Regions from separate parts of the Streptomyces sp. NPDC086519 genome, predicted to be linked through region 2. Evidence: riboswitches for the same ligand, from Rfam matches in the RefSeq annotation. Region 2 holds a riboswitch; the other holds the start of a gene.
The links. A riboswitch is a leader RNA that binds a small molecule or an ion and turns the genes downstream of it on or off. The one in region 2 is predicted to bind S-adenosylmethionine.
Positions count from the first base shown of each region.

Region 1: another riboswitch for S-adenosylmethionine. It lies ahead of AB0P24_RS44395 (putative leader peptide); the one in region 2 lies ahead of thrC (threonine synthase).

Region 1 is NZ_JBFBJL010000097.1:6,620-11,030, reverse strand. It holds gene AB0P24_RS44405 (ABC transporter permease) at 1-425, opposite strand, end outside; gene AB0P24_RS44400 (ABC transporter substrate-binding protein) at 429-2,048, opposite strand; gene AB0P24_RS44395 (putative leader peptide) at 2,262-2,378, opposite strand; SAM riboswitch class IV at 2,414-2,527, opposite strand; gene AB0P24_RS44390 (DUF1684 domain-containing protein) at 2,617-3,441, opposite strand; partial or broken gene AB0P24_RS44385 (LLM class flavin-dependent oxidoreductase) at 3,508-4,089, opposite strand; gene AB0P24_RS44380 (NtaA/DmoA family FMN-dependent monooxygenase) at 4,199-4,411, opposite strand, start outside.
Region 2 is NZ_JBFBJL010000006.1:57,366-61,776, forward strand. It holds gene AB0P24_RS08185 (cold-shock protein) at 156-362, opposite strand; gene AB0P24_RS08190 (MoaD/ThiS family protein) at 831-1,106, opposite strand; gene thrC (threonine synthase) at 1,151-2,434, opposite strand; SAM riboswitch class I at 2,453-2,614, opposite strand; gene AB0P24_RS08200 (glucosyl-3-phosphoglycerate synthase) at 2,772-3,716, shown strand; gene AB0P24_RS08205 (trehalose-6-phosphate synthase) at 3,811-4,411, shown strand, end outside.

The sequences.
Region 1 (4,411 bases), on a different contig from region 2:
GGCGGCAGTGACAGCAGCGTCTGCCGCAGCCAGCGCTGTGCGGTGTAGGTCGCCAGCACCGCCAGACCGCCGCCGAGGAGCACCGCGAGCAGCAGAGCCGCGCCGGTCAACTGCAGTGTCTGCGGCAGGGCGTCGGCCAGCGTCGAGGTCACCGGCCGACCGGTGGACACCGAGTCGCCGAAGTCCCCGCGCACCGCCCGGCCGAGGTACTCGGCGTACTGCACCAGCACCGGCTTGTCGAAGCCGTACTCGTGGCGCAGGGCGGCGATCTGCTGCGGGTCGACCTGCCCCGAGTCCATTCCGGCACTGGCCATCGCCGTGACCGGGTCCCCCGGCAGGTAGTCGAGCACCAGGAACGAGACGGTGTAGGCCGCCCACAGCACCCCGGCCGCCTGGGCAAGCCGTTTGATCACATAGCGGCGCATGTGCTAGCCGATCCAGGTGTCGTGCAGCTGGATCCGGCTGGAGGCGTCGAAGGTCAGGTCGTGCACCTTCTTCGAGACGCCCAGTTGGGTCTGGAGCTCCACGATCGGCACGTAGTAGGCGTTCCGAACGATCAACTGCTGCGCCTGGGCGATTAGTTGCTTGCGCCTGGCGGTGTCCGTGGTTGCCGCCTGCGCGGTGAGTGCGGTGTCCAGGCCACTCGCCGGCACGCGGTAGAAGTTGGCCAGCCTGGTGGAGAAGGAGCTGCGCAGGATGTCGGGGTCGGCCCGGGTGACGTTGCCCCAGGCCGCGTCGTAGTCACCCGACTGCAGCGTGGGCGCGAACTGGGTGACTTGAAGTTGCTTGAGGGTCACCTGGACGCCGACGGCCTTGAGTTGCTGCTGGATCAACTCCAGCGCGGGCTGGTTGGTGCCCGCGTTGGGGATCCAGTCGATGGTCAGGCCGAGCTTCTTGCCGTCCTTGGCGCGGATTCCGTCGCTGCCGGTCTTCCAACCAGCCGCGTCCAGCAGCGACTTGGCCTTGGCCGCGGCAGACGTCAGATCCGGGGCGAGGCTGGTGTAGTCGGGCGTGGTGTGCGCGAGGACGCTGGTCGCCGCCTGGGTGCCGGTGGGGAAGACGGTGTCGGCGATCTGCTGCCGGTCGACGGCCAGCAGAATCGCCTGGCGTACCCCCGCGTCCTTCAGGGCCGGCCGCGAGTTGTTGAGGCCGAGACCGAACACGACGCCGGGGTTGGCCCGTCGCTGCAGGGAGACCTGACCGCCCTTGAGCGCCGCCTCGTTGGCCCTGCCCACGCTGCTGATCGCGTCGACCTGGCCGGACTGGAGACTCCCGGCCCGTACGCCCGCCTCCGGGACGACCTTGAACACCAGTTTGTCCAGGTACGCCTCGCCCTTCTTGCTCCACAGCGAGGAACCCCACGCGTATCCCGTGCGCTTGGCCAGGGTGACCGACTGGTTCTGCACGTACTGCTTCAGCACGAAGGGCCCGGACCCGATCACGCCGTCGCTGCACTTCTGCTGCGGGGTCTTCTTCACGCTCGCCGACGACTCGATCCCCAGCGAGTGGGTCGAAGTGGCTTGCAGGAACTGGGCGTTGGGCTGGCTGAAGGTCACCTTGACGGTGAGCGGGTCGACCACCGTGGTGCCCCTGACGCCGCTCAGATAGCCCTCGGCGAGCGTCCCCAGGGCGCCGAGCTTCGGCACCGCGTCGAAGTTGTCCTTGACCACCTGCGCGGTCAGCTTCGAGCCGTCGCTGAAGGTGACACCCGACCTCAGATGGAACGTGAACGTCGTGGCGTCGGAGCTGACATCCCAGCTCTTCGCCAGCCACGGCACGATCTTGCCGGTCCTGGGGTCCTGGTCCGTCAGTGAGTCAACGATCTGGCGCACCGAGTAGATGGTCTCGTTGCTGGCGACCTGCTGCGGATCCACGCAGCCGGCGTCCGAACCCACCGCGAAGGTCAGGGTGCCGCCGGACTTGGGCTGCCCGGAGCCGCTGCCGGAATCGCCGCCGCCGGAGCCGCAGGCGGTCAGGAGAACACTGGTGGTCACGAGGGCGGTCAGTGCCGCCCACCGGGAGGTTCTGACATCGGAAAGTGCAGTCACGGAGGGCTTCTCCTACTTGTGTCACCAGGCACGGGTGTGGCGCAGGGCACGGCCGCGCGTGGGCGTGCGGCCCCGGCCGGCGCGACGCCGGTGCCGGGGGAGCGCTGTGCAGGCGGGGATCAGGGGGAAACTGGGGATGAAAGACAGACGGAGATCAGGCGCAGGCGGGGGCGACGACAGACGCCGTACCGCGACCAGCGGTGGGAAGGCTCGTCAGGCCTGACAGAGACAGCTGGTCGAGCGCTTGAGGTCGATGTGGCGCCGACGCGAGAGCCGGGAGAACACGGTGGCGCCGGCGTAGCGTGCGCTGATGTCACCACCGTGCCGCATATCGGTCCTCCATGTGATCCGACCCCGGTCACGGGGTCGCGCGCTTGCGGAGATCGTCGGCGATCCCGCCGGGCTTTCACCTGGAGCACCCCACCGCGCGGGAGGGTTGCCGGTCAGCGAGCCAGGGCTTGACGCTGACACTCAATGCCGTCCGTGATCGTACGGAGCGGTCTTGTCGTACGTCAATGGCGCACAAGGACGCCTCGTCAGCGGAGTCCGAGGCGAGCGTGCGTCCGGTTCAGGAGCCGCCGCGCTCGCGGGGGAGTTTCTGGCCGGCCTCGATCGCCAGCGGCAGCCGGTTCTCGGCCGGGGGCAGCGGGCAGGTGGCCAGGTCGGTGTAGGCGCACGGCAGGTTCGCGGCGCGGTTGAAGTCCAGGACGACCGTGCCGTCGGCCGCGGGCGGATCAAGGGCCAGGGCCCGGTTGGCCGCGTAGGTGGTGACCCCGGAGGTCGCGTCGGTGAACAGCACCATCAGCCGGCCCGCACCGTGGCCGGGGAACGCGGTCAGCGACAGCTGCTGCCCGTCCAGCTCGAACTCGATCCTGCCCGGAGCGTCGTACACATGCTCAAGGCCCTCGACGGCGGCGCCCACAGTGGTTGGCCGCGGCGTGTCGAAGGGGATGTAGCGGCCGGTCACGGCCCAGCGCGGGTCGGGGGCGTAGGCGGGCGTTCCGGTGAAAGCCGTGCGCAGCGGCGCGTCCGGGTGCCGGGGACGCACGATGTCCTGGCCGCCGCGCTTGGCGACCTCGATGACGGCGTCTCCCCAGAGGGCGTCGACGCCGCCGCGCTCGGGAAGCACGCCGAAGCGGTGCTCGCCGCGCACCGCCGTCCCGTCGACGACCAGTTCCTCGCCCTCGTCGAGGTCTACGACCACGCCTTCGGGGCCGGTGCGCCACGCACCGGGCGCGTCCGGGAAACGCTGAGGTCGGTCGTCGAGCCAGTGCAGGCCGGTGACCGCCAGGAACCCGTGCGGTGCGGCGAGCCGGGCCTCCTGGGCGCGGTACCACTCCAGCCAGGTCTCGGTGAAGGCGTGGAGGTCCGTGGTGGTGGCCTCGGTGGTCATGGGCAATCTCCTTCGTGCTGGGGGTGCCGTCGTGCAGGGCAGGTGCTGTCGGGCCGACGGGTGTACTCAGCGGGCCAGTTCGCCGAGGAGCCGCCAGATGCGTCGGCGGTCGGCTTCTCCCGCGAGCCCGGTGCCCGAGAACACGACCTCGGTGGCGCCGGCGTCGCGGTAACGGCGTACCTCGGTCTCGACCGTCTTCTCGTCGCCGATCACGGCCAGGTCGGCGGCCCGTCGGCCGCCGGAGAGTTCGATGACCCGCGCGTAGGACGGGATCTGTTCGTAGGAGGCGAGGTTCTCGGCGGCCTTGGCCCGCACAGCGCCGACGTCGTCCGTGACCACGCCGGGCACCAGGGCCACGATCCTGGGCGCGGGGCGGCCTGCGGCCTCGGCCGCGGAGGTCAGGGCGGGCACGATGTGGTCCGCCAGGGCGCGTGGTCCCGCCAGGTAGGGCAGGATCCCGTCCGCCAGCTCGCCGCCGGCCCGCAGAGCCTGCGGCCCCATCGCCGCGACCAGCAGGGGGACACCGCTCCCCGCACCCGGTACCCGCGCCGGTACGGGTGTGGTGGCGGTGAGCAGCTCGCCGTGGAAGTCGGCCGTGCCGGTCGTGGTCAACTGCCGCAGGGCGGTGAGGAACTCGCGCAGCCGGGCGCTACTCCAACAGTCATGCCAGTGCGAACGGGCGTCGGCCGAACCCGCATTCCGATCCGTGTGTGACAGCTTCTTGTCAGTCATGTGTACAAGGGCCCGGCGCTGGCGCTCAGCCCGCCTGCCGTCGCTCGGGCGCGGACCGGTGGGTGAGAGGGGCGCGCAGGCCGAGGTTCTCGCGCAGGGTGGAGCCGGTGTACTCCGTGCGGTAGATCCCCCTTTCCTGCAGTTCCGGGACGAGCAGGTCGACGATGTCGTCGAGGCCGTCGGGGATGAGGTACGGCGTGACGTTGAAGCCGTCGACCGCGCCGTGCCGCACGAAGTG
Region 2 (4,411 bases):
CCCTCCCGGTCCGGCGGGACCTCCGGGCGCGCCGGAGCCGGATCTCCGGGCCGGCGGGGCACGGACCCGGGCACACCGAGGGGCTCGCACCCAGTGGATGCGAGCCCCTCAGCAGAAAAACAGAAGAACGTCGCTGCAGTCAGTCGGCGCGTGCTTCAGCTGGTCGCCAGCCGGACCATGTCCGCCTGCGGCCCCTTCTGGCCCTGCGAGATCTCGAAATCGACCCGCTGACCCTCTTCCAGGGTGCGGTAGCCGTCCATCTGAATCGCGCTGTAGTGGACGAAAACATCCGCACCACCGTCGACCGCGATGAAGCCGTACCCCTTCTCCGCGTTGAACCACTTGACGGTGCCCTGAGCCATGCCTAACTCCCCTATTACTGGCCCTTGCACAGATCCACACTTCGCGGATCCGGGTCAGACCTCACCCCCCATTGGTTGGGGGCGTGCGCCGGAACGCGTCGACCGCGGCTGAATGTATCTGTCCAACTGCCGTCTGCAACAGGTCAATCGGACGAGAATTCTGGATGGAAGGGGTCCGGAATGTAGCGAGAATTCGGCCGAATTCAGGGCAAGTCGGGCCCCATAAAGGCCACAAAAGCCGCATATAACCCGCACACTTTGGCTACTTCTTGGCGGGCCTGCGGTATCGAATACGGGGTCCGTGACCTGGAGATCGGGACCGTGTTCCCCAACTGTACCGCGCTCAACCACACAGAATTGCCCCCTCCGCTTCTCTCACGGAGGGGGCAATCGGGTGAACGCTCGGTGACGCCTGTTACCGAAGGTAATGTTCGGTCATTCGATCAGCCTGTCAAGCAGGTCGGCAGGTCAGCCGCCGGCGACGGCCGGGATGATGGAGACGCCGGCCCCGTCCGGGGTGGCGGTCTCCAGGCCCTGCTCGAACCGTACGTCGTCGTCGTTGACGTACACGTTGACGAACCGGCGCAGCTTGCCCTGGTCGTCGAGGACGCGTGCCGAGATCCCGGTGTGGTTCTTCTCCAGGTCGGAGATGACCTCACCGAGGGTGGTCCCTTCGGCGGTGACTTCGGCCTGGCCACCCGTGTAGGTGCGCAGGATGGTGGGGATGCGAACGGTGACGCTCACGTTTTTACCTCCGGTCTGGGGCAACGCCCTATTTCTCAGGGGACTCAGGCGAGCCCGGCCTCACGGAAAGACTCCAGATTCGGGCGAATGGTGGCGGTGAGCCCGGTTCCCGCAACCGCGTCCAGCGTCTTCAGCCCATCACCGGTGTTGAGTACAACGACCGACTTCGCCGGATCAATCAACCCATTCTCGATGAGCTTTTTGGTGACTCCAACCGTCACCCCGCCGGCGGTTTCCGCGAAGATTCCCTCGGTCCGCGCAAGCAGCTTGATGGCATCGACGACCTGCTCGTCGGTGACGTCCTCGACGGCACCGCCGGTGCGGCGCGCGATGTCGAGGACGTACGGGCCGTCGGCCGGGTTGCCGATGGCGAGGGACTTGGCGATGGTGTTCGGCTTCTGCGGCCGCACCACGTCGTGGCCCGCCTTGTAGGCCACCGACACCGGCGAGCACCCCTCGGCCTGCGCACCGAAGATCTTGTAGGGCCTGTCCTCGACGAGCCCGAGCTTGATCAGCTCCTGAAGCCCCTTGTCGATCTTCGTGAGCTGCGAGCCGGAGGCGATCGGGATGACCAGCTGGTCCGGGATCCGCCAGCCGAGCTGCTCGCAGATCTCGTACGCCAGGGTCTTGGAGCCCTCCGCGTAGTACGGCCGCAGGTTGACGTTGACGAAGCCCCAGCCCTCGCCGGCCGGGTCACCGATCAGCTCGGAGCAGAAACGGTTCACGTCGTCGTAGTTGCCCTCGATGCCGATGAGCTCGCCGCCGTAGATCGCGGCCATGACGACCTTGCCCTGCTCCAGGTCGTGCGGGATGAACACACAGGAGCGCAGGCCGGCCCGGGCGGCGGCGGCACCGACCGCGCCGGCCAGGTTGCCGGTGGAGGAGCAGGAGAGGGTGGTGTAGCCGAAGGCGCGGGCGGCCTCCACGGCCTGGGCGACGACGCGGTCCTTGAAGGAGTGCGTCGGGTTGCCGGAGTCGTCCTTCACGTACAGCCCGCCGGTCACCCCGAGCTCACGGGCCAGGTTGTCGGCCTGGACGAGCTTGGTCCAGCCAGGGTTGATGTTCGGCTTGGTCGCCACGTCCGCGGGGACGGGCAGCAGCGGCGCGTAGCGCCAGATGTTCGCGGGACCCGCCTCGATGCGCTTGCGGAGCTCCTCGGTGTCGTAGGCCGAGAAGTCGTACGCGATCTCCAGCGGGCCGAAACACTCCTCGCAGGCGAACACCGGGCCGAGCGGAACCCGGTGACCGCACTCGCGGCAGCTGAGGGCCGCGGCGGGACCGAGGTCGACGGTGGAATCCGTGGTGCTTGCAACAGTCTGCACAGCCATGTGAGGCGAGGCCCTTTCTCCTCATCTTCCTCACGACGCATCTCGCCGTGAGACGGATTTGGCACCTTCCCTAGCCGGGAGCCTCGCGAGCGATCGACACTGATCGGCGATCTACGAGTACCGACTGGAGGGTTGCCGGGGCTTCATCGGGCCGTTTCCCTCTGCCCCTCTGGATGAGCTGTATGCGGTTGTCAACGCCGGGTGACCCCAGGACATGCGATGGTCATCGGCGTTGTTCAAGACTGTAACCGAAGGCCAGGACAGTTGAGAGAGTCGTCCGTACCGCGAGATGGATCACACGTCGTCGTGTGGCCGTGACAGTGAGGAGCCGCTGACCGTGCTGGAAGAAGTCGAGCGCTGGCTGGCCACCCGCTCCTGGTCCGTGACCGAACGTCCGCTGCACAAGGTGATGGCCGCCAAGCGGTCCTCCGGGCAGACGGTCAGCGTCGTGCTGCCCGCTCTGAACGAGGAGGAGACCGTCGGCGACATCGTCGCGATCATCCGCCACGACCTCATGCAGCAGGTGCCGCTCGTCGACGAGATCGTGGTCGTCGACTCCGGCTCCACCGACCGCACGGCGGCCGTCGCCGCGGCGGCCGGCGCCCGCGTCGTGCACCGCGACGCGATCCTGCCCCGCCTCCCCGCCGTCCCCGGCAAGGGCGAGGTCCTCTGGCGCTCCCTCCTGGTCACCACCGGGGACGTCGTCTGCTTCATCGACGCCGACCTGCGGGACTTCTCCTCCGACTTCGTCACCGGAATCGTCGGCCCGCTGCTGACCGACCCGGACGTGGACCTGGTCAAGGCGATGTACGACCGCCCGCTCGGCGGCGCCGCCGGACAGGGCGGCCGGGTCACCGAACTGATGGCCCGCCCGCTGCTGAACATGCACTGGCCCCAGCTGGCCGGTTTCGTCCAGCCGCTGGGCGGCGAGTACGCGGCCCGCCGCTCCCTGCTGGAACAGCTCCCCTTCCCGGTCGGCTACGGCGTGGAGCTGGGCATGCTGGTCGACGCCCTGCACCTGGTGGGGCTCGACGCGCTGGCGCAGGTCGACGTGGGCGTCCGCAAACACCGCCACCAGGACGGCCAGGCCCTCGGCCGGATGTCCGCCGCGATCTACCGCACGGCCCAGCTGCGGCTCGCCCGCGGCCACCTGATCCGCCCCTCCCTCACCCAGTTCGAACGAGGCGAGGACGGCTTCGAACCGCGCACCTACTCCGTGGACACGGAGGAACGGCCGCCGATGGTGGAGATCACGGAGTACGCCGAGCGCCGGGTGGCGTGACTTCGCCGTACGGCCGTATACGGCGGCGCGTCGGGCATGCCCGTACGTTTGAGCGTTTACGGGCGGGGCTAGGTTCAGGCCTATGGCTTCTCCCATGGCTTCCACCGGCGGTGCCGAGGTGCTGGTCGCCTCGAACCGCGGACCGGTCTCGTACGAGCTGCGCCCCGACGACGCGGGCGGCTCGCTGCACGCCAGACGGGGCGGCGGCGGGCTGGTCTCGGGCCTGTCGGCCATCGGGCCGGACGCGAACGCGGTGTGGGTGTGCGCGGCGCTGAGCGACGGCGACCGGGAGGCGGTGCGGCGGGCCGAGGGCGGCCGGCTGCCGGCCGGGGACACCGGCGGGCAGCAGGTCCGGATGCTCGACATCGACGCGGACGTGTTCTCCGACGCGTACAACGGCATCGCGAACTCGGTGCTGTGGTTCGTCCACCACATGCTCTACCAGACCCCGCTGGAGCCCGTCTTCGACGCGGAGTTCCGGCGGCAGTGGGGTTCGTACCAGGCCTACAACCGCGCCTTCGCCGAGGCGCTGGCGCAGGAGGCGGGCGAGGGCGCGGTGGTGGTCATCCAGGACTACCACCTGGCCCTGGCCCCGCGGATGCTGCGCCGGCTGCGCCCGGACCTCCGCATCGGCCACTTCTCCCACACCCCCTGGGCGCCGCCGGACTACTTCCGGCTGCTGCCCGACGACATCG